Regions from separate parts of the Oceanobacillus sp. B139/18 genome, predicted to be linked through region 2. Evidence: riboswitches for the same ligand, from Rfam matches in the RefSeq annotation. Region 2 holds a riboswitch; the other holds the start of a gene.

Region 1 (15,565 bases), on a different contig from region 2:
ATGAAATTTTATCTCCAAGCCACTTCAAGCATCAGACATTGCAGGAATTTAAAATAGAAATATTACCAGCTAATCCAGGCTATCCGCTTTCCACAAGAACAGGGAATTTATTAGGGCAGCTGGAAAATTTTCTTGAAAGAATTTACAATGTCCAGCAGGTGATGCCGCCTTATTTTAGGGACAGTGCCTTAATATGGCAGGAAATCATGTCGATTAATGGAAGTAAATTGGTTGAAGATGAAGCTTTTAATAATGACCGCTCCGGATTAGTGCGTTCCTTTTTAAAAGAGAAACTGAGACAGCGTACGAATGTCCACCCATATTTATCCTGGGCCATTATTGGAGCAAAAATGTTTAAACCTTCGCAAAAAAGAGTCCGGGAAATAATGGATATCATTCAGCAGGGTGACGAGCTGTTAAAAACATATTTAGATAAAAGGCTGCTGATAATGCCCGTGTATTATCAGTCCGCATTAGATCACGGGCAGGTTTTTAAAGAGATTTTCTCTATCCGTAAAACCTATTTGCAATACATGCCTTATACTGCCTATGCGAATGTATGGGGGCTTCCTGCTCTGACTATTCCAGTTGGAGAAGACGAGAAAAACATGCCCATCGGCGTACAAATTATCAGCAGTATTGGTAATGAGGATGCCATTTTTCGTCTGGGTAAATTACTTACGAAACGCTTTCGCGGGTATAAGCTGGCAGAGGTGACAGACAGGTAATTATTAGAAGGCGTGATTTCCCTCCATCTGCACAAACTACAAACTAACGGGAGGGAAATAACGATGCCAAAAAAAGATTATCAAGAGCATTCAACCGTTCAAAAACAGCATGATGCCCTCATTCCAGAGGAATTTCCCGAAGGGCCTTTTGGATCTGATATTCGTGAACATGACTTGGTTTCTGGAAAGTCAACAGATTGGGAAGAAGGCCAGCAGCGCACAAGTGCCTTCACCTACGCAGACAAAAAACAGCATAAAAAGCTGCAACGAAGAGCTCCCGGAGCCCATCCTCTCGAAGAAAAAGATAATTAAAGCTTTCCTGCTGTATAAAAAAAGAAGTTCAAAATGTCTTCTTAGCCATAAGAAGATAGATTGAACTTCTTTTATTTCTGCATCTTTTTCAAAACAAAATAAGCACAGCCGAAATTACAGTATTCATAAATATAATCCTGAAAACAGCTGATTTTCGCATCTATTGGTGCTTTGGCATGATTATCATGATAAAACCCTTTTAAACGAAGCTGTTCATACGCCCAATCGCCTACGATAAAATCATATTTTGATAAAACCTCTGAATAGCGCTCTTTCACAGCTTCTGCTTCAAAGCCTTCTTTATTTTCTTCAATTAATTCATATGTTTTCCCATTTAACTCAATCATAAGAGAATAGTCACACTCCTTATCAATTATTCTTAGTTTATCACAGAAACAGTTAGAAAAACCAGAAAAAATTACCTGCATGATTTACGCTTGTTTTCCAAAACTAAGATGTAAGAAATAGTTCTTGGAAAGGAGACTTAAAGATGAAAAAAGGATTTGGAATCATTTTATTAAGCCTTGTTATAACGCTTGCAGCTTGTGCAACAGATCAAAATAACTCCGATTCTGACCCATTAGATCCAAAAAACAGAAACCCGGAGATGGAATCCAACACGAATTCGCCATCTCGTGATCAGCTTGGTTTTGTCCGTTATACTCAGGATGAATTTAATCAAGATAATACATCAGAACCAAAAGAGATTCATGTAGACCGGGAAGAGATGGCTGATATGATTACCCGCATTTTATTACAGAACCCTGATTTTAAAGAAGTAGCCACGCTTGTAACGGATGAAGAAGCTTTGATTGCTTTTGAAGCTTCAGATAACCTATCCAAAGAAATGGCAATTGATAATGCAGAAAAAACAGCAATGTCTGTACTGCCTGGCTATTATACGATTCATGCTTCTAATAACAGAAGCTTGATTCAAAACATTGAAACCCTGCATTATTCTGTGACGGAGAATGAAGATGTAGATACCGGGCCTCTGGTACAGGAAATTGTCGACACGATGAAGAAGGATGATTAAAAAATACTTATCCCATAAGGAGGTGATTTATCTGGCTAGAATTCGCACTACGGTCCTGATTATGTGCTGCTTTCTTACCTTTATGCAAACCACCGCTGTTGTCCATGCAGAATCAGAGGATCAAATATATACAGACCGCATGGCTCTATTCAAAAAGGTAGAAAGCCTTACCCAGGTCCCTTGGTATTATTTTGCTGCAATGGATAATTACGAACGTAACACACTCTCTTCCTCAGAAGAAGAAAAGGTTATTTCCATACAATTTGAAGAGACCGCATGGTTTGGGCTGGGAAATGCAGCTAAATCAACAGAACAGGGAGTTATCAGACAATTTGGCGGAATCGGTAAAGACGGAAATGGTGATGGCCAGGCAGATCCCGATGATCCTGAAGACATCCTTTATACGATGGCAAATCATATCTTAGCATATGGTCTGCATAAGGATGATGTTAAAATCGCACTCTGGGAGCATTATAAACGTGACTTGACTGTCCAGACAATCATGAACACCGCCAAAGTGTTTCAAAATTTTGGCGAAATCAACCTGACAGATCGTGCCTTTCCTTTAGATACAGATTATAATTACAGTTACCGCAGTACGTGGGGAGACCGCCGCGGTTTTGGCGGCTTGCGCATCCATGAGGGGACCGATATCTTTGCATCCTACGGCGTCCCTGTCCGCTCAACAACCTATGGTGTGGTCGAAATGATGGGATGGAACTTATATGGAGGCTGGCGTATTGGTATACGGGATATCTATAATATTTATCATTATTATGGACATATGAGCGGCTATGAGGATGATGTAAAAGTAGGCCAGGTAGTAAAACCGGGAGACGTGTTAGGCAGCGTCGGATCTACTGGTTACGGCCCTCCTGGAACTTCTGGAAAATTCCCGCCGCACCTGCATTATGGCATGTATAAAGATAATGGATACAGTGAATTTTCATTTGATCCTTATCCTTATATCTCGAAATGGGAACGGATGGAGAAAAATAATTAATAACAATCCTATCCGTGAAAAAGGTGTGTATCCCAGTTGTAAAACAGGATACACACCTTTTTAAATAAAATATTGAGGATAGCCGCTCCAACGGGTTTCATGGAATGAATAACCTTCGACCCCAGAAATACACTACGCTTTCCGTCGGCTTAAGCTAAGCCGTTACCCGCGGAAAGCGACTTCCCGGAGCGGACATCTACTCGGCAAGAATACCAGTATTTTAAAGACCAATTTATTCTCTTGGCTTTTCTTAAGTTTAAATAAGAGTAACACTTATCCTTTACTTTTCTGGACAGCGTTCCAAATACTAGCTGCTAATCCGCCCCATATCACAACAATACCGATAATCATTACAATGATAGCTGAAGCACCCATACGCATCTTCCCTCCTATTTATCTTCATAATCGGATAGAGAATTTTCTGACTTCCATTTCAAAGCTGCCAGGATAATTCCAAGAACTAACACACCTACTACTACGGCCCAGCCTGTATTATTGATAAAGGCATTCGAGTAATTTTCATAGTTCCCGGTATCTGTATCAAACTCTCTTAATAAATTCTGCTTAAACAGCCCAAACATCATATAACCCATAACTACTGGTGTAATCATAGCTAAGCTGATTGTCCACCAGGAACCTAAACGGATATCTGAAATTTCATTAGCATGATTTTTAAGCATATTGGTTTTACGAAGAATCCAGGCAATCAGGACAACTTCGACAAGACCGATCATGGCAACTCCGAACTGGTTAATGAAATAATCGACATTATCTAAGAAGTACAAGCCGCCTCTGGAAGCATATAATAAGGAAATCAATGCTGCGAGACCGCCTCCGAAAAGAACGGCTTTCGATCGTGTGATTTTAAACTTATCTACCAATGCTGCTACATACGCTTCTGTAATGGACATAAGAGATGTAATTCCGGCAAGCGTCAGTGAGATAAAGAAGAGCGCTCCGAACAATCCATTAAATGCCGGCAACTCATTGATAATGGCCGGAAAGACAACAAAAGCAAGACCGACCCCGCCAGCGACGACATCATCCACACTGACACCGGCAGAAAATGCCATAAATCCTAATATTCCAAACACCCCAATTCCCGCTAATAATTCAAAGCCGGAATTTCCAAAACCAACAATAAATGCATTATTGGTAATATCAGATTTTTTAGGGAGATAACTTGAATACGTAATCATAATTGCAAAAGCAATCGATAAGCTGAAGAAAATTTGTCCATATGCTGCAATCCATACACTTGGTGACAAAATTTGACTGAAATCAGGTGTAAAGAAGGCATTCAATCCATTCATTGCTCCTGGCAGCGTGACTGCTCTTATTACAATAATAATAAATACGATGAGAAGCAAAGGAATAAAAATCCGGTTTGCAACCTCGATTCCTTTTTTTACACCGCGGAATAAAATTCCCAGCACCAATAGCCAAACAATCACTAACGGAATAACTACTCCCGGTACCAATCCGCCTATTTCCCCAGGAATCTCCGCCAATTGAAGATGCTCCCCAAATAAAAATCCTTCTGTATCTTCTCCCCAAGACAGATTAAACGAAAAGATAGAATAAGATATTGCCCAGGCAATAATTACCGAATAATATGTTGAAATAACAAAAGCAACAAGTACTGCCCACCATCCAATAAACTCTGTTTTCTTATTCATTTTTCGAAATGTCAAAGGTGCAGAACCCCGATACTTTTGACCCATGGTAAATTCCATAATTAAAATTGGAATACCCGCAGTCAGTAAAGCAAATAGATAAGGAATAAAAAATGCTCCGCCGCCATTTTCATAAGCAACAGCAGGAAATCTCCATATATTTCCTAAACCAACTGCTGATCCGACAGCCGCTAAAATAAACCCCGCCCTTGTTCCCCATTGTGATCGACTCTCCATCCATCATAACCCCCTTTTTTAATGAATAACAACAGAATGAAAGCGCATTAAATAAGAATAATAACAAAAATCATTACTTTCAGACTATTCATCTTGTATTATAGCTTTTTTGACATTTTTGTCAAATATCTAATTATGGAAATAGCAGGATTTAATTGCAATACCCTTATTACATCATAAAAGGCTTGGAATACTAAAATGTATTCCAAGCCTTCTGTTAAGATGCCTTCTTTTTATTTTTATTAATCAGGAAATGAGTAATCCAGACAATCCCAGCCAAAAGAACAAGCGTTACAGTTAAAGCTAACCACGTAGAATGAGTTAGTCCAATAACCAAGAAACCAATCAAAGCAGTAAAAGCAGCAATGAAAGCATAAGGCAGCTGTGTAATAACGTGGTCTATATGGTGCGCCCCGGCTCCGGTTGCAGATAAAATTGTTGTATCAGAAATAGGTGTACAATGATCACCGAACACTGCTCCGGCTAATACAGCCGCTAATGCAGGTAAAAATAGCCCCATATCTGTGTTCGCCATAACCTCCGCTGCAATCGGAAGCATAATGCCAAAAGTTCCCCATGATGACCCGGTTGCCAAAGCCATTAAACCGGCAATAATAAACAGAATAGCCGGCAGAAAATCTGCAGAAATAGAGGAATTATTTACTAAACCAGCTAAATAGCTTCCAGTCTCTAAAGCACCGATAATCGAACCAATCATCCACGCAAGAACGAGAATATTAATTGCAGGAATCATGGTTTTAAAGCCTTCAATAAAAATACGTCCCATGTCTGAGCGCGGTTTTCTTTGCTGCATATGAAAAATAATAGAAGTAAGAACAGCTGCAACACCGCCAATAATTAAGGAAAGATTAACATTCGTATTGGCAAAGGCATCAAGGATAGATGCGCTCCCTTCTGTTTCCATAATCCCTGTCACAATCATAGCAAGGACGGTAACAATAAATAAGACAATGATAGGAACAATTAAATGAAATACTTTTCCATCCTTATGCGGATCAAAAATATCACCTAAATCCCCAGAAACCTGATTTCTTTTTGGATCCAGCAGTTCTCCCTTTTCTTTTGCTCTTTTTTCATGCGTGCGCATCGGACCGATATCAAAATGAAAATACGCCACAATAAACACCAGAACAATCGAAGCAATCGCATAAAAGTTTAATGGAATCATTTGTATAAATGCTTCAATCGGCTGCAAATTTGTAATTCCATTTGCTGCAAATAACCCGCCTAAAATACCAATAATATAGGCTCCCCAGCTTGATATAGGTGCGATTACGGTAACGGGAGCAGAACTGGAATCAATGTAATATGCCAGTTTCGCCCGGGAAATTTTTTGCCTGTCTGTTACAGGTCTTGCAATCTGTCCAACTGCTAAGCTGTTAAAATAGTCATCTATAAAAATAATCAATCCAATTACAGCAGTCATGATTTCCGCACCGGTACGTGTTTTCACCCGACGCAGCATCCAATCTCCAAAAGCTTTAGCCCCGCCAGAAGCTTGGAGAAACGCAGTAAGCACGCCCAGAAAGAGAAGAAAACTGATTAATAATAGATTCCCCATCTCCAAGGCTCCATCTGCATAAAAAATTGTATAAAATACCGTCCATATTTCTTTTAATGTTCCCCATATATGGAAATCATTTAATAATAATGCTCCTACAACAATCCCTGTTCCTATTGAGATAAGAACCTTTCTTGTTAACACCACTAATATCAGCATGACAATTGCAGGTATCAGTGACCAAAACGTACCTTCCATGTTAAGACCTCCAACGATTTATTTTCGAGCTGAGTATTTAAGCATTTTGAATAAGGTCAACGACGCGTAATGAATAATGGAAACTGCAGTTCCTTTTGAAATAATTACGTGCATATAACCGATTCGAAATAGGAAAGTAAGACACAGGGATATCTATCATACTCAAGTACTGTTTCACAGTAAAAACATATACAAATTACCCTTTAAAAACGCAAAAAAACAATGATAGAAAATAACCTATCATTGTTTCACCAATTCACGTTATCCTCCATTTCGATCAGTAGTTCTCCATGTAAATCATTACATGACAGCATAATACTTTTTCAGTAATATGCCAGCAATATAAAGCATGACCTCTTTATATACTTCGGCAAACTATCCTTTCTCCAGCAATCTTCGTTGTCATTCTCCTGCCGGATACTCATCTAATCTGCGCCTCTACCTCACCGATCTGATAAGGTTTTTATTCAATTATAAATATCTTCTCAACTAATTTGTACTATACTACATATTCAGTCGCTCTGCAAATCATCTTTTGGTACGGCAATATCAGGAGCATTTCCATCCCCGCCATAGAAATCAGGCACTTTTCCCATAATTGCGCCTCCATCTAAATAAAGCTCGGTATGTACAGTTCTAACTTCGGAGGTAAATGGCACAATAATTTGTACATCTGCTTCTACATTGATATACAGGGAAACCCAAGCTCCATTAATCCCAAATTCTTCTTTATCCTCGACCACATTTGTCCGCACTGCTCCAACCACTTCCATATTAATAGGAATTTTAGGACCTAAATTAGCCAGTACAGAATTTCCCGTTACTTGCCCTAAAGGAATCTCAATCAGCGTAGGATCAATCTGTACCCTGCCATCCGCACCGCCCTCATAGTCATAAGGCTCATGCAGATTATGCTCAAATTCAAGCTGCTCCCCCCGATTCACATGCGCAAAATACTCCTCTACCCGGTCAGTAGCTACCCGGTTGATTTCACTGATAACTGCAGGATCTCGGTTATATGTTACTAAATTTCCTTCATTGTCATAGGTAATGTTCAGGATATCCTCAAATCCATATTCCTCTACATAATATACAGCGGAGTTAATCGCTCTCGTAGCAAATTCATCCGCTTTTCGTTTGGCAATATCAATAACAATCGGTTCAATTTTGACGTTTATCAAATAAAAACTAAAGCCCACTACTGCAAAGAATAAAATTAACGTCAGCATCAGAATGGAGCGTCGAGAGGGGGGCATTCTTCTTTTTCTTCCCGTTCGCTTTCGAAATCGATATCTTCTTTTAAGTTTCAATGCAACAACCCCCTTCGTAATAATTTATGCAATTATGGAAGGGAATTAGAACAAAGGAAAATGGATTGGTTTTACATGTAAAAAGACACTTCTTCTGTCCCCTGCAAGAACAAAAAAAGTGTCTTTCCATGTATTATGATATTTTAAGCAATGCTTCTTTTCCTGTCATCCCGACTTCCCAGCCGTGCTCCTTCGATGCATCTGTTATTTTCTGCAACGGAGCGTTCAGCAATTGATCAATGGTTCTTACTCCCATTGCCCGGCCGGCGACAACGTTTCTTTCTTTCAGCTTAGGTATTTCATTAAAAATATCCACATCGAGCGCTGCACACATAATATACCCTACATCATTGCTGATTGTTAATAAGGTTGTTTGCGGCAATTCCACACTCACTGCTGTAAAAATAATTCCATCCACCTCAAGAGGTTCTACCGTAATCATAAAAATGCCCCCTCTGTTTTTCTCTCGTGATAAGTGTATGCAGAGGGGCTAAAGAACGTCACACATAAAACGAAACTTCACTCAGCGGGAATTTTCGGACGGCTCTCCGTGATAGAATGGAAATGAATCAATGCTGTTTGACAGCATATACTAATAAGTCACGCAAAAATTCCGGGACAAAATATTGTTTTTTTGCAGAACGGGCAATTTCCGGCAGGAGCTGGCCAAAAGTAAAAGTATCTGCAGTAGCAACATAGTATACTTTGTCTGGATGAATAGGGTAACCATCTTCAGTATACACCCGCTTCACATACACTTCCCCATTCCGATGAAAGGCTGTCTCGACCTGAATGCCTGAAAAAATCATTTTCCCTAAGATTTCCCCGCGGAAACCAAAGCCCTTTAATTTTAATTCTGTAAAAGCAGGAGATAATGCCGCTCTGACCGTTTCTATGATTTGATCCCCCTTTAAATCCACAAGGACGGGATTGATTGGATGAGGGCAAATTCGGTGTATATCCCCTTTTGTGATTGCCCCGGCAGGCAGCGAATCTAACAGCACGCCAGCATTCAGCATAGCTATATCCGCATTGGTCCATCTTCGGAGCACTTTAGTCAGTGAATCAATAATGGGGGTTTCTCCAAACCAGTTTACTTCCAGCGGCTTTTCTACACTTGCTACCGCCTGACCCAGATATTGGTCAGCCTGTTGTAATAGCTGCTGTAAATGTTCTTCCGTCTCCAAATCCTTTCCTGTATCCTGCAGACTGATTGCTGCTGCTTCCTTCGAAATTACTTTTTTCTCCTTATGATCCCAAATAAGCTCCACTTCACCGATATAGTAGCAATGCTTTCCCGCTGCAGTGATTAAGGTCTGATTTACCAGTTCACCCTCTTTTAACAGATGATGCGTATGTCCCCCGATAATCACATCAATTGCCGGATAACGCCGGGAAATCTCCTGGTCAACGGAAATTCCTAAATGGGAAAGAAGCACAATAATATCCGATTCTTTTTTCAAGTCTTCTATATAACGTTCAATAATGTCAAATTCATTTTCTACATGCCAGTCAAGCAGCTCGTAAAAGGCATTAAACGGTGCCGTTAAACCTAAGACACCTATCCGTATCCCGCTTTCTGTCATAAAAGTGTGTGTCCGCTTCAGCCAAAATGGCGTCAATTCATCTCTGCTGAATAAATTACTGCAGACCACTTGGAAATCGGCTTTATCATATAATTGATATAATTCTTGATGGGAAAGCGTTATCCCCTCATTGTTTCCCAGCGTCACGATATCATAGCCTGCTTCATTCAGCAGCTCCACATTGGCTAACCCATTTGAAGCTTCTGTAATTGGATGAGAGCGGTCAACGTGGTCTCCTATATCCATTGTAAAGGCAGCTTCATTATTCTCTTTCCGCAGGCCCTGCTTTTCTTTTAAAAAGGCTGTTACTCTAGGCCATTGTTCAAAATGACTATGTAAATCATTTGTATAGTAAAAGTAAACTTTCTCTTCTGACATACTTCATCGCCCCTAACCAATTCCTTGTAAAATCATGCGAATCCCCATCACAATTAATAAGATTCTCAAAAGCAGCTCTAAGAGCGAACTTGAATTTTTTTGATTGGTGAACGCACCCAGTTTGCCCCAATCCATTCCCCCGGTATAAAGAAAAGCACATATGCCCACTCTATGTTGCCAAGCGCAACAGCAGGTATAATTTGAAATTTATATGTATATATTTCCGTTCCCATTTCCGCCTGGCGAAATTCTTTTTCAGAAGCATCTACATTTCGTGGTTTTTTTCCTTTTAACTGCCGAAAAAAAGAATAACGAATACCACCAGCAAACCAACTTTCTACTGTAATCATATCACATTGCTGGATAGATGAAAGCGAGGGAGTTTTTTACAAACGCATTGATTTTATTTTATATAGAAGAATCCATGTTTCCAAGATAAAACTGTTTTTTTAAATAGGTTTACGAAAGGGTTTCCTCCAAATATACTTTTTCCCTATTTCCAAAGCAATCTTCCAAAGTTAAAATTAAATTAGTTTGTTAATTAATTTAATTATCTTAGTTGGTATCTTATTAATTTTTAAGATTACTTCTCTACAATAAAAGCATCAAAAGCTTTACGATTACAACTAATCTAAAACACATTGCGTTGTTTTTCAAACTGAAGGTGAGAAAATGAATATTCAAGTAAAAGAAGTCGTAAACGGCTGGAAAGAATACACACTAACCAATGATACGATTGAAATTAGTATTCTGGATTATGGAGGAATCATCACAAAATTATATGCACCAGATCGAAATGGAAACGAGGAAAATATTGTATGGACTTTTAAAGATTATCATGATTATGAAAATAACCCATTATATTTAGGTGCTTTGATTGGCAGAGTTTCTGGACGAATACCTGACGGGCGATTTAAGATTAATCAGCAGAGCTGGCAGCTGGAAAAAAATGAAGGTAACCATCATCTGCATGGTGGAACAAATGGCTTTCATCAAATTCTGTGGGATACACAAGTGAACAAAACAGAATCGGCAATCGAATTACAATTAACGACGAATGATGTCACTTTTGCAGGCGGGCACCCTGGTAATTTGGATGTCTCTATCACTTATAGTCTTACCAGCAAGAACGAATTGTCTATACATTATCAAGCCGTTCCAGATGCAACAACCGCCCTTTCTTTAACAAATCATAGTTATTTTAATTTAACCGGAAATGTGCAAAATTCTATTTATCAGCATCATGTCACTATGCCGGACAGCACCATCATAGAATTGGATAAAAATCTGCTGCCTACCGGAAAGCTTCTGGATACGTCAAATACAGCATTCGATTTTCGATATGGAGCTCGCTTGGGAGAAGGGGTGCATTCATTATCTGAATCTGAACAATTAGCTTTAGCCGATGGATATGATCATTATTTTTTATTTAAGAACGCTAAAAACAGAATAGAAATTTATGAGCCCACCTGTGGGAGAACCTTATCTATAGAAACGAACCAGCCTGGTATGACGATGTATACTGCGAATCAGGGTTCACAAGGATATCTATTAGAAAATGGGACTGCCCCAGCTCATTATGGGGTTTGTTTTGAGACTTCCAATACACCTTTAGCACTCTATCAAGATAGACTGCCGTCCATCGTTGTAAAAGCAGGTGATGTTTATAACAAATCAACTACCTTTACATTTGGCACGAATTAGCTTTCTGATTTTATCAATGCACGAAATAACCTTCCAAAAAAAGCGAATCCGATTGAACAGGATTCGCTTTTTTTGGAAGATGACTCGTTTCCCTTCTGAAGTTAAGCCATATTCCTATATGATTCTTTCGTTATTTTGTATTGAAGCGGCTCACCTGCCGTAAAGCGCTTTGCTTCTTCCAGCATGAAAGCCCCTAAACGAGCCCTCTCATTACCAGAACTTCCTGCTATATGCGGTGTTAAAACAACGTTAGGCAGAGTGTATAATTTGGATTGTTCCGCTGGCGGTTCTGGATAAGTCACATCTAAAACAGCTGTAATATCTGTACGTTCTTGTAAAACTTCTATCATCTCATCTTCTCGAACAATAGCACCTCTAGCTGTATTAATAAATGTTGCATTTTGCTTCATAGACTGAAAATGCTCTTTTCTAATCATTCCTTTTGTTTCGGGCAAAAGCGGGCTATGTAATGAAACAACATCTGCATGTTTAAAAATCGCTTCTAAAGAACAAAGCTCTACATTTAAATTACTAGCTTCATCTTCGTTTACAAATGGATCATAAGCTAATACATTCAAGTCAAAATGCCGTAATAAATCCGTTACTTTCCTGCCGATTTGACTCAAAGAAATAATACCTGCCGTTGCTTGATAATTGCCGATTAGCGGCTGATACATACCATTAATATAATTTTTTTCCTCTTTTAGCCATCTGGATAGCTGCCAACCGTTTTTTAAAGAAAATAGAATTTCACTTAATGTAAATTCTGCTACTGGAATGGCATTTGCCTGATTAGCTGTGGTAACTTTTATGTCTCTTTCCCATATCTCGTCTGATAATAATTTCTTCATTGTTCCAGCTGCATAAAAGATGGCTTCTAAAGATGGCGTTTTTTCTAAAAACGATTGATCAAATACCGGAGCACCCCATCCAGAGAAAATAACCTCTGCTTCTTTTAATAAATTACCTTCTTCTTGATAATTATATTTGGTCAATGGTTTTCCAATAACATCAATATATTGCGAAATCTCTCTTTGTATATCAGGTGTATAGACTTTTTCAAACAAATTTTCGTCCATTATAAACAGACCTTTTCTCATATGTTTTTACTCCTTTGACCGACGCATTGCAGAAATACTGCTGCTTGTTTTTTGTTTCTGAAACAGTTTAATAAGCGGTCCAATAATCAAAGCTGATATAATGGTTCCTTCTCGAACACCCTGAACAGAACCAAATACGATAAACGAAATAAACATTGCTAAGCATACCAAACTTATATCAAAATAAAGCTTTACCTTTCCAAACTCCTGTGAAGTTTTGTAAGAAATCACTTTTACAATTCCTTCAGCCGGATTATTTACCACTTGTGCCTTCAACTGTATCACCGTGCTAAATGCAATAATAACACAGCCAATGACAACCATATTTAATTGAACCCAGTAATAAGGTTGCGGGATATGAATAAGGAGATAAGACCAAGAATCAATAGCTATTCCTAATATTGGCCCTACTAATAATTGCAAATACTGAACTCTGGGAAAATTTTTGCCCATCATTATTATTTCGATTAAGACAAAAAGAAGATTAAACAGCATCGTCAGCATTCCAAAACTAATAGGTAAGAATAGACTAAATGCATATGGCGGACTCGTAATAGGAGTAGTACCGAGATGTGCAAGTGTAACCAGACTAATGCCGAGTCCCATAATGAAAAGACTCAGCAAGAAAAGCCCATAAGATTTTAATAGATTGGATTGTGCCAAATACATACACTTCTTTCCATAAATATTCCGATATTTTAATAGCTGCCTTTTTATTTTTTTGAACATAGATAGTTAGCGATGGAAAAATAAAATCCTGTTTTATGGACGTTTCTCTCCCTGCCCTGGACAATCTCATTCCATATTTTTAATAAGCAGCGGCACTTTTTTTCCGTAAATATCTAGTAATTTTTTATTGTGTTCATCTGAACCAGTAATATTTCCACTCAGAAATACTGGTGGAACTTGCCCTGTTTTGATAAGTAAATCAGTGACTTCTGCTAAAATAGCTTGAAGAATCGAAATGCCAATCACAGAGGACGATGGGGCAAAACGAATACCTGTGTCAGAATTACTTAACATTGCGTCTCCAACCTGTACATGGTTATCTATTGTATAATCGCAGACATCTTTCAAGTATAACCCGTCTTCATGTCTGGAAGGCTGCTGTTCAGCATATGCTGTACTGGTTAATGCCACTGTAACAGCTCCATGTTCTTTCCCATATAATGCGACATCTATTGGAACTGGGTTGATGCCTGAAGTAGAAATGACAATTAGCACATCCTTCTTAGTAATGGAATATTCCGCTAATAATGGACGAACATATCTATTTTTTCTTTCTTTTTGAGAAGATGCTGCCCCGCCTTGATGAAGCATCAATTCGTCAATCAATATAGGATAAATCGGTGCAAGTCCTCCTGCACGATAGAATACTTCCTCTGTTAAAATATGAGAATGACCACATCCGAATAAATAAACAACTCCGCCATCATTTATTTTATCTGCGATTACTTCACTCACTTTCTGCATAACGTTTGTTTCTTTATTAAACGTATTTTCAAGCTGCTCTTGTACTTTTTGATAATACTTCTTTATCATCATAATCCCCCTTGAATAATTGGTTTAAAGTTTGAAACGGCCTTCTTATCCATTGGTTATTCTCCATTTAAGAGGCAGCCCTTCCTTTCTCTTAAATGGAGATAATCATTCTAGTTTAAACGCGATGCATTCTATCTTTATATTTTTCGATTAATGACTCATTGTATTCTCGGCCGCCTTCCACGTTGGCGCTTTTCATTATCGGCGGTTCGATACCTTTTTTCACTAGATTTTCGATTGCTTGTAAAACAACACTATCAAGTAAGTAAGCTGCTGAAATAGAAGATGTAGGACCTGTTTTCATTCCATATTCCGGTATATCTATTCCGCAGTCTCCAGGGTCTCCACAGTTATCCAGGACCACATCGGCAAATTCATATAATTTTTTTCCGCTTGAGTGCAGGCTTTTCGCATTTTGAGAATCTTTTAAATTTGTAACAACAATCAGCTTATTCCCTTTTTCTTTTATATATTTAGCCATGTCAATGTGCAAAGGGTTTTTCCCAGAATTGGATATAAAAATAAAACAATCCTCATCCTGCTGGTCGACTAAACGAATAAACGCATCACCAACCCCTTCAATTACCTCAAACCAGCCATTGATTCCGTAAAACTCTTTGATAGCCTTGGAGTTAACGAATCCTCCTGCCCGGCCAGCAACTTCAATGGCAGCTGCGAAAGAATGTCCCGAGCCAAAAGATTGAATAATACCTCCCCGTTCAACCGTTTCTGTCAGGATATCGGCTGCTCTTTCAATATTCTCCCGTTGCTCTGTTCGTATTTTCTTTAAAATATAATCTATTTTCGCATAAAATTGGTCGACATAGTTCACTGCATTCACTCCTCTTACTTATCGCTTGGCTTTATTCAAAAATACTTCAATGCTTGTTTCCGGGTCATCTGGCACCATTTGAGCTGTCACCTTCACCCCGCTGTTAAGAAGTGTTTGAATCGCTTTCTCTTCATCTGCTGAGAGACTTACTGATTTTTTGATTTGCACTGTATCAAAACGATTGGAAAGATTTCCGATATTGACCTGTGGCAGCTCCAATCCTTCCTCCTGCAGACGAACTAGGATTTCTGGTGATTTAACAACCAGTAAAACACGCTGTCCCTGATAGTTGCCTGCTTTAATATTTGCGGCTGCTTTTTCAAATGGCAAAATAGATGTAT
Region 2 (15,565 bases):
TGTATCCTTTGAATATATTAAGCATGCAGATGCTATTTTATATGTGACCTACTATAATCATGCTTTATCCCGTGCAGATAAAGATTTTCTGATGCAGCTGGGACGTGTAAAGGATGTATTTGAGCTGGATAAAATGTTCTTCATCGTCAATGCCGCAGACCTTGCCAGCAATTTGGCAGAATTAAATCTGGTAACCACTTATGTTAAAGAACAATTAGCGCAATTGGGAATTCGTTTTCCACGTCTTTACCCAGTTTCCAGCAAGCTTTCTTTGGCAGAAAAAACAGACCAGAAGACCTTGAACGAACAGATGGAGGCTTTTGAAACACGGTTCTATGACTTTATTCACCATGATTTAACTGCCCTTGCGAAAAGAGCTGCAATCAGCGATATTGAACGTTCCGGGGAGGCATTGGACCAATTTATCCAATCCTTAAAACTGGATCAATCTGCAAAAAAGAAACGGAAAGAAACATTAGAGAATGCGTATCAGCAACTTGTTCAACATGTAGAAAAACGGGATATCTCTTCGACCGAAAACCGCTGGCATCAGAAATTAGAAAAGCAAACGTACTTTTTGAATGGACGTTTTACCATCCGTTTTCATGACCTGTTTAAAGAAATTTATAACCCGACAACCATTACAGAGTCTGGAAAAACAGGACGGGAACAGCTCACAAAGCAATTTGAACAGCTGGTTCAGTACATGGAATCTGAATTGCATCAGGAATTATTAGCGATTTCTTTACGGATAGAACAGCTGTTAAAAAGCTTGTTAAAAATCAATCAGCAAGAAATGATTGAAGAAGCGAAAAAACTGGATCCGGTTTTTTCCATTTCGGAGTGGGATATGACGGCTTTTGACACACCGGATATAACGATAAAACTATCGATCAACAAGCAGAATGAGCTGCAAAAATTATTTGCTAAGTTTAAAGATACGAAAACCTTCTTTGTTCAGAATCAAAAAGAAGAAATCAAAGAACAGCTTTATACAATTATTGAATCAGACATCCAAGCATTTGTAGAAGAAGGCGGAAGGTTAATTCAGTCTTCTTACCAAGCGCAGTGGGATAAAGGAATAGAACAGGAAAAAACAACGCTTGTACATGAAGCGGATGTCCTTTATCAGCAATTTATTGACCGTCTGTTTGTAGAGGTGGATATGGATGATTTAATGGAAATGAAACAACAGATGGATGTTATCCTGACTGGATACAGAGAGGAAGGAAATGAAGTATGACAACAAAAAAAGTTTTATTAGTAGATGGCATGGCGCTCCTGTTTAGGGGCTTCTTCGCCACTTCTTTCCGCGGAAATTTTATGTATAATTCAAAAGGAGTTCCGACAAACGGAGTTTATCAGTTTTTACGCTATTTAACAGATGCCATTCATACATTTGAACCGTCTCATGTGGTTTGCTGCTGGGACATGGGGAGCAAAACCTTCCGCACAGAAATGTATAACGGCTATAAAGCCAATCGGGATGAACCGCCGGTGGAACTGATTCCGCAGTTTGATTTAGTAAAAGAAGTAGTAGAATCCTTTGATATTCCTAATATCGGTTTAGAAAACTTTGAAGCAGATGATTGCATGGGAACCCTTGCCAATATGTATAATCCGGAAAATGATGTGTTTATTTTGTCAGGAGATCAGGATTTGCTGCAATTAGTCAAGGAGAATATCCGCGTGATTATTATGCGGAAAGGTCAGGGGAACTATGAAGTCTTTGATAAAGATAACTTCTATGAGAAAAAAGCACTTACACCAGCACAAATTATAGATTTAAAAGGGTTAATGGGAGACTCCTCGGATAATTATCCAGGGGTAAAAGGAATCGGAGAAAAAACAGCCTTGAAATTATTACAGGAATTCGGAACCATTGATGAATTAGTAAATAATATAGAAAAGCTTCCAAAAGGGGTGCAAAATAAATTACAGACAGATATGGATATGCTCTATTTATCCCGGACGCTTGCCGAAATTAAATGTGATGTTCCGATTAGTTGTGATTTAGAGGATTCTAAATGGAATTTTAAAGAAGAGAAAGTGACATCAGCATTAGATAAGCTGGAATGGAAGCATGTAGACCGGTTACTGGCACCTATAAAGGATCAAACATCTGTATCGTTTTAATTTATCTTTAGAATAAACTGGGGTATCCTTTGTGCCTCCCCTGGGTATAGAGAATACCCCTCTTTTTGCTTTTGTCTGTACTCTCTGTTTCGGATGAGAATGTACATAACCTCTAGTATATCTTCCTTTCTATAAAGCCTGAAATTATTTTTGTTCTTTTTAGAGAACATATTGTGAGTCAGTATAAGTTTTCCTTATTGTTAAAAAAATAACAGAAACGGATTGCTGAAGTTTGGTATAAAGTCATACAAAAGCTATAATAAAAGAAGGAATATTGTTCGAATGAATGGGGGAATTGAATGTATTTTAAATCAAAGAAGGATAAATGGATGGCAATCGTTCTCTGGGCTATTGTGATTAGCGGGGTGCTCATTCCCCTATTCAGGGGCCAGGTGATCAATGTAGCGATTATGCTGCTGTTATGCGGTATATTGCTCTGGTTCTGGTTCCGCACGGGGTATAAAATTGATAGAGATCGGTTAATTGTTTATTATGGCCCTATCCGGCAAACGATTTATATAGAAAATATGGAATTGATTCTTCAATCTAAGATGCCGCTAATTGCACCGGCATTATCATTGGACCGTATCCAGATTCGAAGCGGAAAATATGATCTGATAGCTATTTCGCCCAAGGATAAGCTTGCTTTTGTAGAAGAATTGGCGAAGTTAAATCCAAATATTTCAGTAGATAAACGTTTATTAAAGGATGAGGAAGGAGAATAAAAAATGAGAGTAGCGGATAATATTACAGAGCTCGTGGGAGATACTCCTATGATAACACTAAATAAACTGCAGCCTGAAAATGCTGCAAAGATATATGTGAAACTGGAAATGTTTAATCCAAGCGGCAGTGTGAAGGACCGGGCTGCAGTGCATATGATTCATATTGCTGAGCAGGAAGGACTGATAAAGGCCGGAGATACGATTATTGAGCCGACAAGCGGAAATACTGGAATCGGATTGGCCATGGCTGCCTCTGCAAAGGGATATCAGGCGATTCTGGTAATGCCGGATAATAGTACGCAGGAAAGACGAAATCTTTTGAAAGCATATGGAGCCAAAGTGGTTTTAACACCAAGCAGTGAAAAAATGCCGGGCGCTATTCAAAAAGCATTAGAATTGCAACAAGAAATACCAAACAGTTTTATTCCACAGCAATTTAAAAATATAGCAAATCCAGATGCGCATCGTAATACAACAGCACTGGAGATTTTAAATGATTTGAATCATCAATTGGATGCGTTTGTTTGTACTGCGGGTACAGGAGGAACTGTAACAGGTACAGGAGAATCGCTAAGATCTTATATTCCGGATTTGCATATTGCTGTGGTGGAGCCTAAAGGTTCTCCCGTACTATCCGGCGGAGAGCCTGGTTCGCATAAATTAGTGGGAACCAGCCCGGGTTTTGTTCCTGAAATCTTAAACACATCGGTTTATGATGAAATCATTCAAATCAATGATGAGCAGGCATTAAGTTTATTAAAAGAGCTTGCCCAAAAGGAAGGCCTGTTTGTCGGACCATCAGGAGCGGCTGCTATTTATGCAGCTACAGAAGTTGCCAAGCGCATGGAACCTGAGCAAAAGGTGGTTTGTATCGCACCTGATACCGGAGAAAGATACCTGTCTATGGATTTTCTGCAAGAGGAAGAATAGAGGGGCGGGGGAATCACCTATTTTTTTATTTTGCATAGTTTACCAGTAAAGAAACTTCATCATGTTTTTTTAACACCATGGAGGATGCGCACGCTGTAAAGCTTTTTTGGCTCTTTTGAAAAAACCTCTATTTTTCAATTGTGTTTCTCTGTTATTCTTGCTATAATACAGACAAATTCATTATTCATAGGTGAACGGTAGAGGTGCAAAAACCATTAGTAAATATGCTGAGACAGAATAGGCTGACGATGAAGCATATGGAAAGGGGAATTTGCCGAAGTATAATAAGCCTTATTCTTATTATACTGGTACTGGTATTGAATAAATCCAGTGCTGTCATATAGGAAACTATGTGGAGGGCTATCAGCTGAGAGGACATTAAGTGTTTAAGCAGCAGCGGTCTCCGTTGGTGCTTTTTATTTTGTGGAAATAATTGAAGTAATGCATGATGATAAGAGAAAAGGACCCTGAAAAAGTTGGAACAAACAATAATACGGATTCTGCTTATCTTTATTACTTTCCACCCTCTAGTTTTTAAGGCACTTTACTTCGGTGCTATCCGTCTATTTTTCATCAAAGAATGTTGATATTATATAAAGGGTGTGTTGTTATGAATTTTGGAAAAGTGGTTACGGCGATGGTAACGCCATTTAACGAACAGCAGGAAATTGATTACGGGGCATTAGATCAGTTAATCGAGCATCTTATCGAAAATGGTTCAGACGGATTGGTGGTAGCTGGAACAACTGGAGAGTCACCGACTTTATCAGATGAAGAAAAACTGGCATTATTTTCACATACGGTACAAAAAGTAAATGGAAGAATTTCAGTAATTGCGGGCACCGGTTCTAATCAGACGAAAGGGTCTATTGCGTTATCACAAGCAGCTGAAAAAACTGGTGTGGATGCGATTATGCTTGTAACGCCTTATTATAATAAACCTTCTCAGGACGGTTTATATGAGCATTTTAAAACAGTGGCTGATTCCGTTCAGCTGCCGGTCATGCTATATAATGTGCCTGGCAGAACTTCTGTTGATCTGGCGGCAGATACCGTTATTCGTTTGGCTGCGGTTGATAATATTGTGGCGATCAAAGATGCAAGCGGCAATATGGATAAGATAACTGAAATGGCGGCCCAAACAGATGCAAGCTTTTCTGTATACAGCGGGGAAGACGCTTTGACCCTTCCGTCTCTTGCAGTTGGAGCTATAGGCATTGTTTCGGTTTCCGGGCATGTTATCGGCAATGAAATGCAGGAAATGATTGCTGCATATGAGCAGGGAGCCGTGAAAAAAGCTGCTTCCATACATCAGCGGATTCTGCCGGTCATGCAGGAAATGTTTGCAGCACCGAGTCCAGCTCCTGTAAAAGCAGCATTAAATCGCAATGGTGTCCATGTCGGCGGTGTTCGCTTGCCGCTGCTTCCATTAAATGATGAGCAGCTGCAAGCGTTAAACCATAAATTAGCGTTATTAGAGCAAGTGAAATAATCCTGTTGAAAACCTCTCTGACAATGGTTAGAGAGGTTTTTTTGATGGGGATTTTTCTGCATCATGATAGGTTAATTTCAAAAAAACACTCCACAATACCTAACAAATATTTAAAATGAAGTGGTAAAATATGATACATACAACCGAAAATAGAGAAGGGGCGGGGAGTGGATGAAAGAAACATTGATTCAAGCAGATGATAGCATTACGCTTTGGGGGATTATCATTATCTGGGCGTCTGTCAGTATTTTTTTAGAACAACGCTACAGCTGGGCTTCCAAGGTGACTGGGGCCATTATTGCATTAGTCGGGGCGATGGCTTTATCCAACTTTGGAATTATTCCCACAGAATCGCCGGTATATGATGCAGTATGGTCTGTTATTGTACCGTTAGCAATACCGCTTTTGTTATTTCACGTTAATCTTAAAAAAATATGGAAGGAAAGCAGCAGATTGTTGCTCATTTTCCTATTGAGCTCCATTGGCACAGTTGCAGGAACGATTATTGCATTTTTTACTTTACGGAATCACATACCTTTTTTAGACCAATTGAGTGGGATTTTCGGTGCTTCCTATATTGGAGGAGGCGTGAACTTTGCTGCTATGGCAGCTAAATTCGAGACCCCGGGGGAAATTATTTCTGCCGCTGTTGTTGCGGATAATTTAATGATGGCACTGCTGTTTATTATTCTAATGATGATTCCTGCACTTCATTTTATCCGTAAACGTTACCCGACGCCGCATGTGGAAGAGGTAGAAAAGAATCAATCGGATGATGATAAAACGTTGGCAGAAAGCTTCTGGAAAAGGAAAGAAGTTTCTTTGAAGGACATGGCACTTTCGATTGGAACAGCTTTTCTTTTAGTTATAGTTTCCTTAAAAATTGCCGAATTTTTTGCCGGGATTATTCCAAGTGGAGAAGAGGCTTCTTTCTTCAATAACCTGTTGAATGGAATTATCGGAGATCAGTATTTAGTATTAACGACGCTTACCTTTGTCGCTTTAGCAGTATTTCCAAATTATTTCTCCGGATTAAATGGCAGTCAGGAAATAGGGACGTATCTGATTCACATCTTTTTTGTCGTAATCGGAATACCTGCTTCTATCACGTTAATTGTTCAAACGGCACCATTATTGCTTGTTTTTGCATTTATTATTGTAGCAATCAATTTAACGCTGTCTCTTATTTTTGGAAAACTATTCCGGATGAGTTTAGAAGAAATCCTGCTGGCAAGCAATGCAAATATCGGCGGACCAACTACTGCAGCCGCGTTTGCGATTGCGAAAGGATGGAGGCAATTAGTCGGTCCGATATTAATTGTTGGGACACTGGGTTATATTATTGGAAACTACATTGGAACTTTCCTTGCAGTGTGGTTTGGGACCTTGATGTAGGAAGAATAGAAAATCCGTTTCTGTTATAAATACAGAAGCGGATTTTTTCATTTACGTTGACGTTTTCCTGAATAAAAAAGGTTTAGATTTGTTGAAAGTAATTTGGAGATAGTATAATTCATATAAGTCAGCGGGCTGGCTATTTTTTTTAGGGTTAGCCAAGGTTGATTTCGTAAAGAATAGAATAGCAGCGGTAATCCTTCTGCTGCATTAAAGTATTTAAAAAGGTTGGGATAGCTATTTTCAAGCGATTATTATTATTGCTGTTTATGATACTGTTAGCCATTTGGACAAGGCCTTTATGGGAAGACCCGGTCCGCGATGTCATCCCCGATGCTGTCAGTGATACGTTTTCCTCTGCAAGCGATTTTGTTTCAGAAGCGATAGATAATGACTTTTACTTCCGTCAAGTAGCAGATGAAGCAACTTCTTTTTTTCAATCCTTTACTGATTCTGAAACAGGCACCTCGTATGAACAAGTAGAAACACCGGAGCTCACTACTCCGGAGGAACAATCATTCTCCGTTGGCAATGTAGAGATAGGTGACACAAGAGGACAGGTGGAAGAAATGTATGGTGAAGCTAAGCGGCAAAGTGAGAATGAGTATGGAGTGGAATGGTTCACCTATCATGAAAACTATCAAAACTTTATGATGGTTGCTTATGATGAACAAGACATGGTGCGTGGACTCTTTACCAATCAGGATTTACTATCCTCTCAGCAGGGTATTGCCTTGGGAGATTCCAAGTCGTTTGTAAACGAGACATTAGGGGAGCCGGAAGAAATAATCCGCAATGGCTGGTTTAATTATAAAATTGAAAGCGAAGGCGAATATGATGTATATCATATGGATGGAACCTACGCAACCATTTTTTATGACCTGCATGAATCAGAAGAAGTAACAGCAATTCAGTTAATAGATGAGGATATGGAATCTGCCAAAAGCACCCTTTATACACCTGGCAGTGAGGCTCTAAAAGAAGGCTTGGAGTATCAATTATTTGATTTGACCAATGCAACTCGCGTAAAGCATGAGCTGTCTATTTTAGAATGGGATGAAGCAGTAAGAGAAACAGCGAGAAAGCATAGTACAGATATGGCCGCAAATCAATTTTTCAGCCATACTAATTTAGAAGGACAATCTCCTTTTGACCGGATGAAGGAAGATGATATTTCATTCTTAAGTGCAGGGGAGAACCTTGCATATGGGCAATTCAGCAGTGTTTTTGCGCATCAGGGATTATTGAATTCGGAGGGGCATCGAGAAAATATTTTACATCGGGATTTCAGCCATCTAGGGATTGGCGTGGACTTTAATGAAAGTGATCAGCCGTTTTATACTGAGAATTTTTTCAATAACTAATGGGGATGATTAAGTAAGTGCTTGTATCCATATGTATCTTTAAAAATCAATTGCGTAATCAAAAAGAAGGAATGCTTTCATTAAGAAAAACCAAGAACACCACTTAATCTTTTAAACACCGGTGTTATATGGAATTTGAATTATACGAAATCTTAAGCAAATCAATACATTTATTTAATGGGGTGAATGGTTATACGTTCATCCTCTTTTTATATGACCAGAGAATAAGCCATTTTGTTTTTCGAATGTTTGTTTAGGTATGTAATATGTATTCTTTTTTGGATTTAGATAATAATAAAGCTTGATTATCCATAACAGGAAAGTATTTCAAAACGGAGAGAACAAAATTAGAAAAGCAAGCATGAAGATTTCAATTGATTACGTGGTATTTCGGAAAGGAGAGAAGTAATTTGATTTATATATACAATGATTATGGAGGCACGCACACCACTTCACTTGCAGCAGCCTATCATTTAAAAAAACTACCTTCAAATCGAAAGCTGACCAAGGATGAGATACAAAGCGTCAGGTATTTTAATAAATTAACGAAGCATGACCTCGGTAAGCTTATTTTTCATGGTATCGATGAAGACAATAATCCGGTATACACTATTGGAAGAAGAAATAGTAAATATGTTGTGCCGGCAATACAAGAGTTTGCTGCTTTGTTACAAGAAAGAAATCAGCTAAGTGAAAAGGTTATTATTTCTAATACCTCTCCTACTGTACCATTTGTAATGTCTGTTGGTGGCTTCTTAGCAAGAGGGTTAAATATTAATTTCTTAGGCGAACCTTTACTGGTTGCCGGCGCGAAGCAATGTTGTGAAAAAATTGACCGATTAGTAGAGGAAACCAAAAAAATGAGCCATTCCATGACTGCCAAAGTGATTGTACTGGAAAACAAAAAATTTCATTGATTTATTCCGTAAGCAGCTGTCCAAGCTCCCTGACAGCATGAAAAAAGAAAGATAAGTAAAGTATTAGGGATAAGCTGCGTTTTCCAAAATAAAAAAGAACCATTTTCTAACGAACAGCCCAAGCTATCAGATTTCTACCTCTGATAGCTTGGGCTGTTTTTAAAAAGTGAGGGTTATCTGTCCGCAAGCTCTAATTAGTAGAAATGGTTACAGCAAAAACAGAACTTCCTTTTATTCCTGTTATTATCGCAATGATTCGATTCACGACATCGGTGATGATCGTTTCTGTGACCGTCCCGGTTACAACAACCATTTTCATGCTTGTTTCCGCATCTGTGATGCTGCTCGTTTCCTTGATGTTTCCGGCAGTGACAATAATTTTCATGCCTGCTTCCACATCTGTGACGATTTTGATGTCTGTTGTCACAATGATTGGATTTATGATCTTTTTGACGATAGTCGCCCCCTCGACGACTTGTGTTGCGACAAGGATCTTCGCATTTTTTTCTGGATGAGTGATGACCGCACATAGCTTATCCCTCCTTTCTCATTCAATATACGCAAGGAAGAAAAAAGAGATTAGACAAACTTAATAGGAGCTAACACATTTTCACGTGGAAAATGTAGATTCATAAAATAAAACTTCATTCCATAAGATTTTTTCGAACGATTGTCCTTAATAAACGAAGTATTTAAAAATATTGGTGAATTTGAAACTTTTATTCCATTCTTTCGTATAACCTGATTAAGAAGAAAGATTGGAAGAGGAGGACTAGAATTGACAGAAATTGCAATGGAATTAAAAAATGTGAGTAAGCGCATCAAGAATAGAGAAATTATTAAAAATGTCAGCTTTCAAATAAAACAAGGGGAGGTGTTTGGCTTTGTCGGGCCGAATGGAGCCGGTAAAACGACAACAATCCGGATGATGGTCGGTTTGATGAAATTGACAGAAGGGGATATCCACATTGTCGGTAAAAGCATCCAAACGGATTATAGTGAAGCCATCAGAGAGGTTGGCGCGATCGTGGAAAATCCGGAGATGTATCCCTTTTTAACAGGAAGAAAGAATTTAGAACAGTTCGCCCGGATGATTCCAGGTACGACAAAAGAGCGGATAGAAGAAGTTGTTCGATTAGTTGGACTTGAAAAAGTGGTCAATGACCGGGTTGGCGGGTATTCTCTCGGAATGCGGCAGCGGCTGGGGATTGCTCAGGCCTTGTTACATAAACCATCGATTCTCATTTTAGATGAGCCTACAAATGGACTGGATCCCTCTGGAATGAAGGAAATCCGCCAATATATTCGTACTTTGGCAGAGACAGAAAAAGTCAGTGTGATTGTATCCAGTCATTTATTGTCTGAGATTGAACTGATGTGTGATCGTATCGGTGTTATAAAAAATGGTGCTTTAATCGCTGTAGAGGATGTAGAGAAGAACCGAAAGGCAGAGGACAGTGATATTTCAGAGTACGCCATTTCTGTAAGTAATGCGCAGACTGCAAAAGCGCATTTAGATCGTTTGGAGGAGGATGCTTTATTTGTAGAGGCAGTGGATGAAACTACCTTAAAAACGGCGGTCAAACGGGAACAAATCCCAGTGATTCTTAAAGAATTATTAATCCATGATATCAATGTATATGAGGTTCAAGCTGCCAAAGGCACGTTAGAAGATAAATTTTTCGATTTGATTGGAGAGAATGTCATTGAGTAATTTAAGCCAGCTTATAAAAAATGAATTTATCAAACTGCATCATTATAAATCTACCTGGGCAATGTATATTATCCTGGCGATTCTCCTTATTGGCAGTGCACTTATTACAAACTTTGTAGTGGATCAAAGCATGATGATAAATCAAACCTTCCAAGGGGAACTCATGCAGGCATATCAGTCGATGGGGTTAGAGGTTCCGGCTTATGATATGTGGGCTTTCGTGGCGGAAAATATCTCCTATATCAGTTTTATCACGATTTTTATTATTGTTGTTGCCGCTAAAATTATTTCAAATGAGTATAAATGGGGCACGATTAAATTATTACTTATCCGACCAGCGGGAAGAGGGACTGTGTTAGCGTCAAAATATATTACGGTGTTACTTTTTGCAGTTGTGTTAATCCTCTACACAATCGTTTTATCATTACTTATCGGACTTATTTTTTTCGGTGTGGATGCTTGGAATCCAACCATTGTAGATAATATGGGTTCAGGCTATACGGAAGTCTCTATCATTGCTTCCATTGGTAAGGATATCCTCTTTCAGCTTGTACCGTTAATTATAGTGGCAACCTTATCCTTTATGATTGCAATTTTATTCAAAGGAAGTGCCATGGCTATTGCGGCAAGTATTGTTATTTATATTGCTGCACCAATTATTACGATGATGGTAAGCCAATACGAAATTGCGAAATATCTGTTGACCGCACATCTAAACCTTCAAGAAATCTTTGAAGGAACACCGATAATTGAAGGAACATCACTTGGTTTTTCCATTGCTGTTCTTCTTGTTTATTATATCGTATTTATGGCAGCAGGATGGCTCACCTTTAAAAAACGGGATGTGGCTGGAAATTAATCGGAAAGGGCGGGATTTCATGAAGAAATTTTATACTTTATTGTTTGTAGGTCTTCTGGTTTTCCTCGGAGCTTGTTCCAATGATAAGAAAGAAGAGCGGGAAGCCGGTTCAAATGATATGAAACAAGAGGAAGCTTTGGAAGAAAACAAAGAAAATCTGGATCCCGCAACAGGACTTTTGATGGAATTTATCAATGAAAACAAAGATTCGGACCGGGTTGCTTTTCTAGCCACCTGGAATGATGAGGCCTTAGCAGAGATCAATACAGATTTAGCTATGCCGCTTGCCAGTGTTGTTAAAATAATCATTGCGATTGAATTTGCCAGCCAGGCGGAAGAAGGGGATATCGATCCTGCTGAAATGGCAGCGATGGAGGAAGTAGATAAATACTATTTTCCGAATACAGATGGCGGAGCACATGATGCCTGGAAAAGTACATTGGAAGACGAGGAAGGCGACGTTTCCCTGGAACAAATTGCACGAGGTATGATGGATTTCAGTTCCAATGCCAATACCGATTATTTAATTGAAAGATTAGGGTTAGAAGAAGTAAACAATCGGATAGAAGAACTCAATTTGAACAATCACGAGCCTCTCTATCCGTTAACAGCAAGTATTATCATTTCCAAAAAAGTAATAGAGGATAAGGGGATTGAAGAAGGTCAATTAGAGGAAGCATTACGTGATTTGGATGATGATGCCTACCGGCAAATAGCGGTTGACCTTTTTGAAGAATGGCAGGAGAATCCATTAGACGAAGCGGAAAAAGAGGAAGCCGCTGCCCCGCTTAATGATATGTCGATACAAAAGGTTTGGTCCGACCGGCTGACGCATGCTACTGCGGAAGATTATCATCAAATCATGAAGATGTTAAATAATAAAGAACATTATTCGGAAGCTTTTTATGAGGAATTGGATGCTATTTTCAGCTTAGAATTAAAGAATGACTCCATTATACGTACAGCGCAAAAAGGCGGAAGCACTGCTTTTGTTTTGAATCAGACCGTTTACGCAGAAGATGAGGACGGAAACCGGTTTGAGATGATTTTATTTACAAATGATCTCAATCTGTCAGAACTGGAGGTTGCAGCAATGCAGGTGCAGGCATTGACGGATAAATTAGTAACGGAGGAAGATTTTCGTGAGGAGGTAAGAGAAGCGTTAGCTGAATAACAATAATGATACTATCCCCCTGATGATGGAATTATACATCGTGTCAGGGGGATTTCATATATACTGGAACTATCTTATAATAAGAATAAATAATGAAAAGCGGTGCATATGGATGTCTCTTTATATCAAAAAAGTAAATAAGGAAAATTGGCGAGAAATTGCTGGGTTAGAAGCAGCTGAAAATCAAAAAGCATTCATCGAGCCTGTGTCCTTTTGTTTAGCAGAGAGTTTTATTGAACAATTGACCACATCGCTTGGGCTCTATGCTGGTGAGAAACCCGCCGGCTATGCTATGGTCGGATTTTATTCTGACGAAAAAAGAAGTATTTGGTTTGACAGGTTTATGATTGATTACCGCTATCAGGGACAGGGCTATGCCAATCAGTTCATCCCATTAATTGAAGCGTACATCCATGAGCATTATGATGTGGAAATCATACGTTTAAGCTTTGTGCCGGGAAATAGCCAAGCAGAACGATTATATAAAAAGCACGGATTCGCCCGGACAGGAGCGTATGATCCGGAGGGAGAAATAATCATGGAGAAGCGCCTTTAGATAACCATAATTATATTATGTAAACTAATGGGTTAGAATGTTATTCTTTAAAATGTAAAATAAGAAATGAGGAAATCAGATGACTAGTCAAAAACAAAGAAAAGTATGTAAGAATGGACATGTTTTCTTTAAAAGTTCAGATTGTGAAAGCTGTCTGACTTGTGACAAAGAAAATAAACCAAAGAGCGGCTTTCTAGCAACGCTTTCTGCTCCGGCAGGAAAAGCACTTATCCATGAAGGTATCTCAACAGAAGAACAGCTGGCAGCTCATACCAAGAAAGAAATACTAGCCCTGCATGGCATTGGTCCAGCATCGATGCCGGCTCTGACAAAGGCGCTGGAGAACAAAGGACTTACATTTAAAACAGAATAGGCAGAATAGAAATGGAATGGTATCTCAGTCAGAAGAGGTATCATTCCATTTTTGCATTTTAGCAGCTGTTGCTTGTTGGCTTGTAACTGTGCTGCTTAGGAGGTTTAGAAGGAGATAGACCTTAAGGCTTAGACAAAGATATTGCTCAGGCTCATTACGAGAAAACAAAATCCCCGGTAAGATAAAGATACAATAACAAGAGGAGGAAAACGGAATGAAAAAATTCATGTTGTTTATTGGAGGGCTTCTTGCATTACTGATACTGCTCGCAAATCTTGGCCCGATGGTATTACTTGCATTAAGTGTATGGCTGTTCTATATATGCTTTAAAAAGTTTATCAGCACAGATTCCACCGCTGCTAAAGTAGGATGGGTAATCCTGGGATTGATAGTTGTAAGCATCACATTCTCTAACATTTATGCAGTTTTAGGTGTTGCCGCAGCTTATGCACTTTACCTTATCTATAAGAATTGGAACACACCGGAAGGCTCTGTTGTCCACGAAATAAAGGAAGAGGATGACCCATTTACAAATTTTGAAAAACAGTGGGCAGAGTTAAATAAATAAAATGAATAACATTCAAAGGAGAGATTGATGATGTCAACAAATATTTTTACACGAATGAAGGAATCTATTTCTGCAGATTTACACACGATGATGGACAAAAAGGAACAAAAAAATCCGATTGCAGCACTAAACCATTATTTACGCCAAAGTGAACAGGAAAAAGAAAAAGTAAGAAAGCTGATTGACCGTCAGTATAAATTGAAGGAAGAATTTGCTCGTGAATATATGAAAGCACAAGATCTTGCAGATAAGCGCTTAAAACAAGCACAAATTGCCGAACGTGCGCAGGAAGAGGAAATGCATGAATTTGCTTTAAAAGAGCATGAAGAATATCAAAATCGTGCTGATCGCATGAAAGCGTCCAGAGAAGAGGCAATCACGCAGCTGGAAAATTTGGAGCAGAAATACGAAGAAATGAAGCATCGCCTGAAGGATATGCATCTGCGCCGTATGGAGCTGATGGGCCGGGAAAATATAGCCAAAGCAAATCACCAAATCAATCGTGTCGTGGATGAGTCACCAGAAAAGCCTTTCTCCAAGTTTGAAGAAATGGAGCAATATATCGAAAACCTGGAGTACAGAGTAAACAGTGCCTACTATCAAAGCACGTTCGATAATAAAATTGCTGCGATTGAAAAGAGACTGGACGAAAAAGAAATAAACTAGAATTGATAGCTGGAAAATGAAAAATCATGGTATACTTATACAGGTGCAGGCTGTTCTTGCGCCTGTATATTTTACATATGAAATCAAGGAAAGGAGAATGGAAGGATGTTCAAGCAGATTCCCACAAGAAACCTAAATTGGATATGGATTACCGTCGCCATTCTTCTTGTTTTTGAAATTGTCTTCTTCCATGGAGGAGCCCTGATATCGGCATTAATTTCCGGTTTCTTTGTTTACTTCAGCTGGAAAAGGCTGCATTCCCTTGGGTGGAAGATTGTATTTGCAATTGCTGCAATATCCTTCGTTCTAAATGTTTTTAATTTACTTGCGGTACGGTTTTTAATTGTCGTTGCTATTGCCATTATTATTTTAAATTATATCAAATCAACGAAAGAACCCAGCAAGGAGAAGCCGGAGCTGCCTAATAAATCGAGTTTGACAGAGGAAGAACCCCTTGTGCAGGTGGATCGTTTATTTGATGAACGATTTTTTGATGATTTTCGGACGGAGGAAACGGCTTATCAATGGAAGGACGTCAATATGCATGGGATATATGGAGACCGTGTGATTGATTTAAGTAATACGGTCCTTCCTTATGATACAGCGGTCATCTCCATCCGGCATCTCGCAGGGAATATTGAGATTTATGTGCCTTATGAAGTAGAAGTCAGTATTCATCATAGTTCCATCTTTGGT

The links. A riboswitch is a leader RNA that binds a small molecule or an ion and turns the genes downstream of it on or off. The one in region 2 is predicted to bind lysine.
Region 1: it holds a riboswitch for lysine, as region 2 does, so the genes downstream of both, ACZSMY_RS10715 (Na+/H+ antiporter NhaC family protein) here and dapA (4-hydroxy-tetrahydrodipicolinate synthase) in region 2, are expected to answer to the same signal.

What each region holds. Positions count from the first base shown of each region.
Region 1 covers NZ_JBVFXI010000003.1:46,003-61,567, forward strand. The annotation lists gene ACZSMY_RS10680 (amidase) at 1-728, shown strand, start outside; gene ACZSMY_RS10685 (hypothetical protein) at 792-1,040, shown strand; gene ACZSMY_RS10690 (YutD family protein) at 1,112-1,387, opposite strand; gene ACZSMY_RS10695 (YhcN/YlaJ family sporulation lipoprotein) at 1,531-2,076, shown strand; gene ACZSMY_RS10700 (M23 family metallopeptidase) at 2,069-3,079, shown strand; gene ACZSMY_RS10705 (methionine/alanine import family NSS transporter small subunit) at 3,353-3,454, opposite strand; gene ACZSMY_RS10710 (sodium-dependent transporter) at 3,469-4,992, opposite strand; gene ACZSMY_RS10715 (Na+/H+ antiporter NhaC family protein) at 5,210-6,772, opposite strand; lysine riboswitch at 7,046-7,221, opposite strand; gene yunB (sporulation protein YunB) at 7,285-8,082, opposite strand; gene ACZSMY_RS10725 (YunC family protein) at 8,216-8,524, opposite strand; gene ACZSMY_RS10730 (bifunctional metallophosphatase/5'-nucleotidase) at 8,652-10,046, opposite strand; gene ACZSMY_RS10735 (hypothetical protein) at 10,124-10,396, opposite strand; gene ACZSMY_RS10740 (aldose epimerase family protein) at 10,719-11,750, shown strand; gene ACZSMY_RS10745 (hydroxyacid dehydrogenase) at 11,852-12,850, opposite strand; gene ACZSMY_RS10750 (YczE/YyaS/YitT family protein) at 12,857-13,519, opposite strand; gene ACZSMY_RS10755 (SIS domain-containing protein) at 13,646-14,392, opposite strand; gene ACZSMY_RS10760 (SIS domain-containing protein) at 14,508-15,224, opposite strand; gene ACZSMY_RS10765 (PTS sugar transporter subunit IIB) at 15,243-15,565, opposite strand, start outside.
Region 2 covers NZ_JBVFXI010000001.1:1,122,199-1,137,763, reverse strand. The annotation lists gene ACZSMY_RS05580 (dynamin family protein) at 1-1,243, shown strand, start outside; gene ACZSMY_RS05575 (5'-3' exonuclease) at 1,240-2,136, shown strand; gene ACZSMY_RS05570 (PH domain-containing protein) at 2,436-2,861, shown strand; gene cysK (cysteine synthase A) at 2,865-3,791, shown strand; lysine riboswitch at 3,982-4,162, shown strand; gene dapA (4-hydroxy-tetrahydrodipicolinate synthase) at 4,402-5,283, shown strand; gene ACZSMY_RS05555 (DUF819 family protein) at 5,455-6,678, shown strand; gene ACZSMY_RS05550 (CAP domain-containing protein) at 6,948-8,042, shown strand; gene ACZSMY_RS05545 (DUF3189 family protein) at 8,453-8,959, shown strand; gene ACZSMY_RS05540 (hypothetical protein) at 9,150-9,344, opposite strand; gene ACZSMY_RS05535 (ABC transporter ATP-binding protein) at 9,738-10,673, shown strand; gene ACZSMY_RS05530 (ABC transporter permease) at 10,666-11,532, shown strand; gene ACZSMY_RS05525 (serine hydrolase) at 11,552-12,706, shown strand; gene ACZSMY_RS05520 (GNAT family N-acetyltransferase) at 12,819-13,262, shown strand; gene ACZSMY_RS05515 (helix-hairpin-helix domain-containing protein) at 13,342-13,635, shown strand; gene ACZSMY_RS05510 (lmo0954 family membrane protein) at 13,850-14,203, shown strand; gene ACZSMY_RS05505 (PspA/IM30 family protein) at 14,234-14,869, shown strand; gene liaF (cell wall-active antibiotics response protein LiaF) at 14,975-15,565, shown strand, end outside.